2 regions of the Cryobacterium sp. TMT2-17-1 genome follow, and region 2 is predicted to be linked to the other one. Evidence: predicted binding sites of a transcription regulator. Region 2 holds the regulator's gene; the other holds the start of a gene.

Region 1 (4,171 bases), on a different contig from region 2:
TGCCTGGCCTTCCGGCGCCGGTCGCGGAGGCTGGCGCACGGGAGAACCTGCGCCCACTTTCCGAGCTGCGCCGCGGCCGTCAGCGCTGGGGCTGCCCCGGTGTCAGCGGGCGCCGACGACCATCCACTTCGCCGCCCGGGCGCGCAGCCCGAGCGTCACCCCGCGTGCGCCGAGGTAGCCGAACGCGAACGCCGCCATCAGCCAGGCCAGTCCCGCTGGTCCCGACGGCGCCAGCAGCAGCACCGCGACGGCCAGCGGCACGAACGCGGCCAGGTTCACCAATCCGGTCAGGGCCAGGTAGCGCGCGTCGCCGGCACCGATCAGCACTCCGTCGAGCACAAAGACCACCCCGCCGAGCGGAACGGATAGCCCGAGCACGATCAGGGCCGCCGGCAGCAGGTCGCTGACCTCGGTCGCGTTCGTGAACAGTCGGCCGAGCACGCCGCTCGCGGCGATCACCAGCAGCCCGAGCGCGGACCCGCTGAGCACGCCCCATTCGAGGCAGCGCCTGAGCACCGCGCGCACCTCGGCCAGGTTGCCGGCGCCGAGGCCCCGGCCCACCAGCGCCTGTGCCGCGATCGCCAGGGCGTCAAGGGCGAACGCGAGCGTGGCAAACAGGGTCATCGCGATCTGGAAGGCGGCCAGCTCGGGAGAACCGAGGCTCGTGGCCACGAAAACCGCGAGCAACATGGCCGCACGCAGGCTCACCGTGCGCAGGAACAGCCAGCCGCCGGATGCCGCGCCCCGCAACATCCCGACCCGATGCGGGCGCAGCGGCGCACTCTCGCGGCGGGCGTGGCGGCCGACGACGGCAAGATAGACCGCGACCATCGCCCACTGTGCCACGACTGTGCCGAGGGCGGATCCGACGATGCCGAGTCCCAGGCCGTAGATGAACACCGCATTCAGCAGGATGTTGACCGAGAACCCGATCCCGGCCACCCACAGCGGGGTGCGGGTGTCCTGCAGCCCGCGGAGCAGCCCGGTCGCCGCGAAGACGAGCAGCATGGCAGGCAGTCCGAACATCGATGGGCCCAAGTAGCTGACGGCCGCGGCGGTGACGGCGGGCTCGGCGCCGAACGCGCCGACGAGCAGGGGGGTGGCGAACCAGCCCGCAATCGCGAGCAGCACACCGAGGCCGAGGGCCAGCCAGAGTCCGTCGATGCCGACGGCGACCGCACGGCGGCGGTCACCGGCCCCCAGCCAGCGGGCCACCGCGGGCGTGGTGCTGTAGGCCAGGAAGACCATCAGGCCGATGATCGTTTGCAGCACGGCGCCGGCCAGGCCGAGTCCGGCCAGCGGAACGGCGCCGAGGTGCCCGACCATGGCGGAGTCGGCGAGCAGGAAGAGCGGTTCGGCGATGAGCGCGCCGACGGCGGGAATGGCGAGGCGCAGGATCTCGCGGTCGATGGGCTGCGGGCGGAGCACGGTGATGGTGATGCCAAAACTCTAGTTCAGCCCCTCCGCACCCGGTGTCCGCTTCCGGTGGTCGAGCCTGTCGAGACCCGGCGAGCCAATCTCCGCGCTGCCAGACAAGACTTCGAAACTAATGCTATAAAGTGTCCATAATAAGTGACAGAGACTCGACTACCTGTACGACATCAGGTACCCTCGTACCATGACGAACCTCGCGGATGACCTCAGTCGGGCGGCCGACGCCGTCGCCCTGCTGGGCTCCTCGATCAGGCCGGCATCACCGCCCGGGAGAAGCAGGCCCACGACGACCGCTCCCTGAAGGTCTACCGGCTGAGCAATGGCAACGTGCGCCTGAACGGGCTCTTCGCCCCCGAAGACGGCGAGTTCGTGCTCTCCACCTTCGACTCCATCACCAGCCCCCGCCGCGGCGGAGTGCGCTTCGTCGACCCGGAACGCGCCGCCTGGGCCCAAAAAATGCAGGACGACCCGCGCAGCACCGAGCAGATCAACGCGGACTCCCTCGTGCAGCTGCTCACAATCGCCGGCGAAGCCGACCCCGGCCGGGTCTTCGGCGGACGCCGCCCCTCGGTGCGCGTGATCGTGACCGAGAAAGCCCTCACAGCCGAACCCGCCGAGCCGGGTGCCGCCGAACCCGCCGCTCACGGGCAGATCGAAGGCAACCCGGTCCCCATCTCGCAGGAAACCATCGACCGGGTGCTCTGCGACACCGGCACCCGCGGCACCAAGTTCGACGACATCGGCCAAATCATCAACGTCGGCCGTGACGAACGACTCTTCACCGAGAAACAACGCGCCGCGATGGGAGTGCGCGACGGCGGATGCCGGTGGGTCGACTGCGACCGATCACCAGCCTGGACCGAAGCCCACCACATCAACGACTGGCTCACCGACAGCGGAGACACCAACCTCGCCGACGGAGTACTGCTCTGCCACCCGCACCATCTACTGCTGCACAACCAGCACTGGAAGATCACCCGCACCGGAACGCAACACTGGCTGCGGCCACCGGTGGAGAACGATCCGGAGCAGACACTGATCGCGCTGCCGAGCAAGGCGGTGGGGCTGTAGCTCCGGGTCTCGGCGCGCTCGACCAGCGAGCCGGGAGGTCCACCGCCATCCGTGTGCACACCCGATAGGTCTCTACCAGCTCGGCCACTGTCACAGCGAATAGGGTGGAGGCATGACTGACCAGGGGACCGCATCCGGAATCGACCGCGACGAACTTGACCTCGAGGTGCGTCCGCAGGACGACCTCTTCCGCCATGTGAACGGCAAGTGGATCGCCCGCAGCGAGATCCCGGCCGACAAGGCCCGCTGGGGCTCGTTCTACCTGCTCGCCGAGGAATCGGAGAAGGCCGTCCGGGAAATCATCCTCGAAGCCCAGACCGCCGCCCCCGGCACCGAGGAGCGCAAATTCGGCGACCTCTATGCCAGCTTCCTGGACGAGGACCGCGTCGAAGAGCTCGGAGCGACCCCGCTCGCGGCCGATCTCGCCATCGTCGACGCCGTCACCTCCATCCCCGAGCTGCTCGGCACCCTCGGCCGCCTCGAGCGCGCGGGCGTGCCCGGCGCCTTCGGTCTCTTCGTCGACAACGATCCGGGGGACCCCGAGCGCTACCTCGTCTTCGTCGAGCAGGGCGGGCTCGGCCTCCCCGACGAGTCCTACTACCGCGACGAGAAGTTCGCCGCGATCCGGGAGTCCTACCAGGCGTTCCTGACCCGGATGTTCGGCCTCGTCGGCACCCCGGATGCCGCCGGTCGCGCCGAGCGCGTGTTCCTTCTCGAAACCGAGCTCGCCACTCACCACTGGGACAAGGTGCGCTCGCGCGACAGCGAGAAGACCTACAACCTCAAGACCTGGGGTCAGGTCACCGCGTTGGCCGCCGGCGCCGACCTGCACCTTTGGCTTGACGGGCTTGACGGCCCGGCCGGTGCTCTCGACGAGGTTGTCGTGCGCCAGCCCAGCTTCGTGACCGGTCTGGCGGAGATGCTCACCGAGGACCAGCTCGAGGGCTGGAAGGACTGGCTACGGTGGCAGATCATCCGTTCCAGCGCCGCGTTCCTGTCGAGCGATTTCGTCGAGTCCAGCTTTGACTTCTACGGTCGCACCCTGACCGGCACTCCCCAGTTGCGCGAGCGCTGGAAGCGTGGCGTCTCGCTCGTCGAGGGGGCGCTCGGCGAGGCCGTCGGGCGCATCTACGTCGAGCGGCACTTCAAGCCCAGCGCGAAGGCGAGCATGGACATACTCGTGGCCAACCTGGTCGAGGCCTACCGCCGGAGCATCACCGAACTCGACTGGATGACCGCGGAGACGCGCGCCCGTGCGCTCGACAAGCTCGAGAAGTTCACCCCCAAGATCGGCTACCCGGTCAAGTGGCGGGACTACTCGACCCTTTCGGTCGACCCGGCCGACCTGATCAAGAACGTGCGCGCCACGAGCGAGTTCGAGTTTCAGCGGGAATTGGGCAAGATCGGCAACCCGCTCGACCGCGACGAGTGGTTCATGACCCCGCAGACGATCAACGCGTACTACAACCCGGGCTTCAACGAGATCGTCTTCCCGGCCGCCATCCTGCAGCCGCCGTTCTTCGACGATGCCCGCGATTCCGCCTCCAACTACGGCGCGATCGGCGCCGTCATCGGCCACGAGATCGGCCACGGCTTCGACGACCAGGGCTCGAAATACGACGGCACCGGGCTACTCACCGATTGGTGGACCGAAGATGACCGCACG
Region 2 (4,171 bases):
GCGCCGTGGCCGGGGAGAGTTCGAACTTTGCGTCACGACCGCCCGCGATCCAGCGGGTGCCGGTGCCGGAGGCCAGCAGAGGGTACATGGAGTAGGTCGGCGCGAAGCCGAGCACGGACCGACCCGGGCCGCCGAAGGCCTGCAGCACCTGCTGAAGAACCTCGTTGGAACCGTTGGCGGCCCAGATGTTCTTTCGGGTGAGGCCGTGACCGAGATAACGGGCGAGGGAATCCCGCAGCTCGGTGAACTCCCGATCGGGGTATCGGTTCACGGTTGTGACCGCCACGGCCAACGCCGCCACGATGTCCTGCGCCACCTCAGCCGGGATGCCGTGGGTGTTCTCGTTCACGTTGAGAGCCACCGGCACGTGCAACTGCGGCGCCCCATAGGGAGTGAGTCCGCGCAGATTATCGCGAAGGGGCAGATCGTTGAGACTGGTCACTCCCCCAATATTACCGGGGTGAGACCGGCGGGGGCTCGCCGCGGGTAGTTCACAGGTCGTTCGGAAGCGCCAGCCGCTGACCGGGCTGCACGCTGTCGGACGGCAGCTGATTGAGGCTCACAATCTCGGCGATCACCTCGCGCGGATCTGACGTGGGCGCGATTGTCTCGGCAAGTTGCCAGAGCGACTGCCCCGACTTGATGGTGACGTAGTCGAAGGCCGAGGCCACGTGAGCGACGGTCGAGTTCTCGGCGGCGGCGATGCCTCCGTTGAGGGCGACGGCCAGGGCCACGGCCACGAGCGGAAAGGCAGCCAGGGACGTGAAAACGACGCGACCGCGCCGGGTGAGTCGGAGCCGGGTGCGTCCGGTCGCGATGGGGGCGCCTCGTTCAAGTGCAGTGCTCATGTGATACCTCCTGTGAGAAGACGCATCCGACTCTCGGCCGGGAGAGCCGGATGCGAACTTATGTTCCGAATGTATATTCGATTATTCGAACAATCAAGCTTTATTCGGTAGTTTCTGAAATATTTGTTCCGACCCACTCGAATACATGTTTGTCTAATGAGCTCAACGCGGATACAGTTTCGATTGTTGATTGACACTCAATCAGGCACCCCCGACATTCGCGTGAATCGGCGGCATTCGCTGCTTGCTGCCAGCGCATCAATCAAAACGAGGAGCGACGAACGTGGCACAGAACACCAGCGGTCCCCGCGACAAGGGCGGCACCAGACGGCGCAAGAGCCTCAGCGAGAAGCAGCTCGCCATCCTCGACGTCATCCAGCGCTCGGTCAGCCAACGCGGCTATCCGCCGAGCATGCGCGAGATCGGCGACGCCGTCGGCCTGTCGTCACTGTCGAGCGTCACCCACCAGCTCAACCAGCTGGAACTGAGCGGTTACCTCCGCCGAGACCCGAACCGTCCCCGAGCACTGGAGGTGCTCATCGAGATTCCGCAGTCGCCCGAAGACACGACGGCCGGAGCCTCGGAAAGTTTCCACACCGGAGTGCAGGTCGGCGACGCCGCCATGGTTCCGCTCGTCGGTCGCATCGCCGCCGGCATCCCGATCACCGCCGAACAGCAGATCGACGAGATTTTCCCGCTACCCCGCCAGCTGGTGGGCAAGGGCGATCTGTTCATGCTCAAGGTGTCGGGCGAATCGATGATCGACGCCGCCATAATGGACGGCGACTGGGTCGTCGTGCGGCAGCAGAAGACCGCCGAAAACGGTGAAATCGTTGCAGCCATGCTCGACAACGAGGCAACCGTCAAGGTCTTCCGCCAGCGCGACGGGCACACCTGGCTACTGCCCCGCAACACCAACTTCGAACCCATCGTCGGCGATCACGCCGAGATTCTGGGGAAGGTTGTGGCAGTGCTGCGGTCGGTTTAGGGCATCAGCACTCAAGCACATCAGCATTTCAGGCCGACTCTTGGTCTCGACGGTTCCGACCAGCGTCGTGGAGACGCGCGCGTGTTGAGTCACCATGGTTATTTCGGTCGGGTCTTGTGAGCCGGGTCTTGTGGGCCGGGCACGAACACTGTTCTTGGTGTCGTGCCCGGCTTTTGTGTGGGTGGAGGCGGGGTCAGGCGGAGACGGAGGAGGTCAGGCGGGCGCGGAGGATGCGGGTGGCGGCGAGCATGTTGTGTAGGGACTGGACAGTTTCGGTGTAGCCGCGGGTTTTGAGGCCGCAGTCGGGGTTCACCCAGAGCCGGGTGGCCGGGATGGCCGCCGCGGCGCGCTCGAGCAGGTCGGTGAGTTCGGACACGCTCGGCACACGCGGCGAGTGGATGTCCCACACTCCCGGGCCGATACCGTGGTCGAAGCCCTGGGACCGGATATCGCCCACCACCTCCATGCGAGAGCGTGCCGCCTCGATGCTGGTCACATCGGCGTCCAGGTTGCGGATCGCGTCGATGACCACCCCGAACTCCGAGTAGCAGAGGTGGGTGTGGATCTGGGTGGCCGCGGCCGCACCGGCCGTCGCCAGGCGGAAGGACCCCACCGACCAGTCGAGGTATTCCGCCTGGTCCTTCTGCTTCAACGGCAGCAGCTCCCGCAGCGCGGGCTCGTCGACCTGGACGATCTGAATGCCGGCCGACTCCAGGTCGGCGATCTCGTCCCGGAGGGCCAGGGCCACCTGCCTGGCCGTCTCGCCCAGCGGCTGGTCGTCGCGCACGAACGACCACGCGAGGATCGTGACCGGACCGGTGAGCATCCCCTTGACGGGCTTGGGCGTCAGCCCCTGCGTGAACGCCGACCACTCGACCGTGATGGGCCGCGGCCGGGACACGTCACCCCAGAGGATCGACGGGCGCACGCACCGGCTGCCATAGGACTGCACCCAGCCGTTCTCGGTGACCGCGAAGCCGTCCAGGTTCTCGGCGAAGTACTGCACCATGTCGTTGCGTTCCGGCTCCCCGTGCACGATCACGTCGAGGCCGATGTCTTCCTGCAGCGAGACGACCCGACGGATTTCGGCGCGCATCAGGTCCCGGTAGTCCGCGGTGCTCAGCACCCCCCGTACCAGCTGCGCCCTGGCCCGACGGATGTCCCCGGTCTGCGGGAAGGATCCGATCGTGGTCGTCGGCAGGAACGGCAGCCCGAGGGCCATCTCCTGGGCTGCCACTCGGGCTGCGTAGGCGCCCCGGGTGAAGTCGCCCGGAGCGAGCGCGTCGGCGCGCACCCGAACGGCGCCATCGTGGACTCCGGGAGCCACCCCCCGCGCGTCGAGGGCCGCGGAGGCCGCAGAGAGGTCGATCTCGATGGCACGGCGACCCAGACTGAGGCCGCGGGCGAGTGTGGCAACCTGCGCGACCTTCTGATCCGCAAAGGCCAGCCAGGTCTTCAGGTCGTCGTCCAGCGCCGATTCGTCGTCGACGTCGTGGGGAACGTGCAGCAGCGAGGTAGAGGTGGAAACCGAGATCCGCGGCGAGAGGCGGACCAGGCCGGCCGCCGTGTCGAAGGCGGCGGCCAGGTCGCCGCGCCAGATATTGTGGCCGTCAATGACGCCGGCCACGAGAGTGGTCGTGTCGAGTCCGGGGGTCTCCGCCGGCACGCTTCCCCGCACGAGGTCAAGCCCGATGGCTTCCACCGGGGTGATGGCAAGAACGGGTAGGGCGTCGTCGAGGCTGCCGTACGGCGCGGCGACAAACAGGGCGGGACGCTCGGCGAGGGCGCCGAGGGTGTTGTAGGCGAAGCGGAGGCCGGCGAGGGCATCCGTTCTCGGGATGTCGATGCTCTCGCTGACCAGGGCAGGCTCGTCGAGCTGCACCCATTCGGCTCCAGCGGCGCGCAGCCGCTGCAGGAGGGCGGCGTAGACCGGCACAAGGTCGTCGAGGCGGTCAAGCGGACTGAATCCGGCCGGGGCCTCGTCGCTGGGCTTGCTCAGCAGCAGGAAGGTGACCGGGCCGACGATGACGGGCCGGGTCAGGAATCCGGCCGCCTTCGCCTCCTCGAACTCGCGCACCAGGCGGGTGCCGGCGAGGGTGAACTCGGTCTCGGGGCCGATCTCCGGCACCAGGTAGTGGTAGTTGGTGTCGAACCATTTGGTCATCTCCAGCGGCGGATTCTCCCCTTCGCCGCGGGCGAGGGTGAAGTAGCCGGCCAGGTCGAGGTGGCCGTCCGCGCCCCGCAGATGCGCGAACCGGGCGGGGACGGCGCCCACCGTGCTCAGGGCATCCAACATCTGGTCGTAGTAGGAGAAGGATTCCGGGATGGACGAGTC

Evidence for each region. The regulator LexA, encoded in region 2, represses DNA repair genes until DNA is damaged. The targets are predictions, from matches to a motif close to TCGAACANNTGTTCGA.
Region 1: the regulator LexA is predicted to act here: its motif matches at 1,584-1,599, upstream of E3O47_RS09110 (DUF222 domain-containing protein).

The regions. Positions count from the first base shown of each region.
Region 1 is NZ_SOGC01000034.1:77,998-82,168, reverse strand. It holds gene E3O47_RS09115 (MATE family efflux transporter) at 103-1,434, opposite strand; gene E3O47_RS09110 (DUF222 domain-containing protein) at 1,693-2,505, shown strand; gene E3O47_RS09105 (M13-type metalloendopeptidase) at 2,618-4,171, shown strand, end outside.
Region 2 is NZ_SOGC01000049.1:31,592-35,762, forward strand. It holds gene E3O47_RS14390 (histidinol-phosphate transaminase) at 1-442, opposite strand, end outside; gene E3O47_RS14395 (LysM peptidoglycan-binding domain-containing protein) at 492-848, opposite strand; gene lexA (transcriptional repressor LexA) at 1,132-1,836, shown strand; gene metE (5-methyltetrahydropteroyltriglutamate--homocysteine S-methyltransferase) at 2,030-4,171, opposite strand, start outside.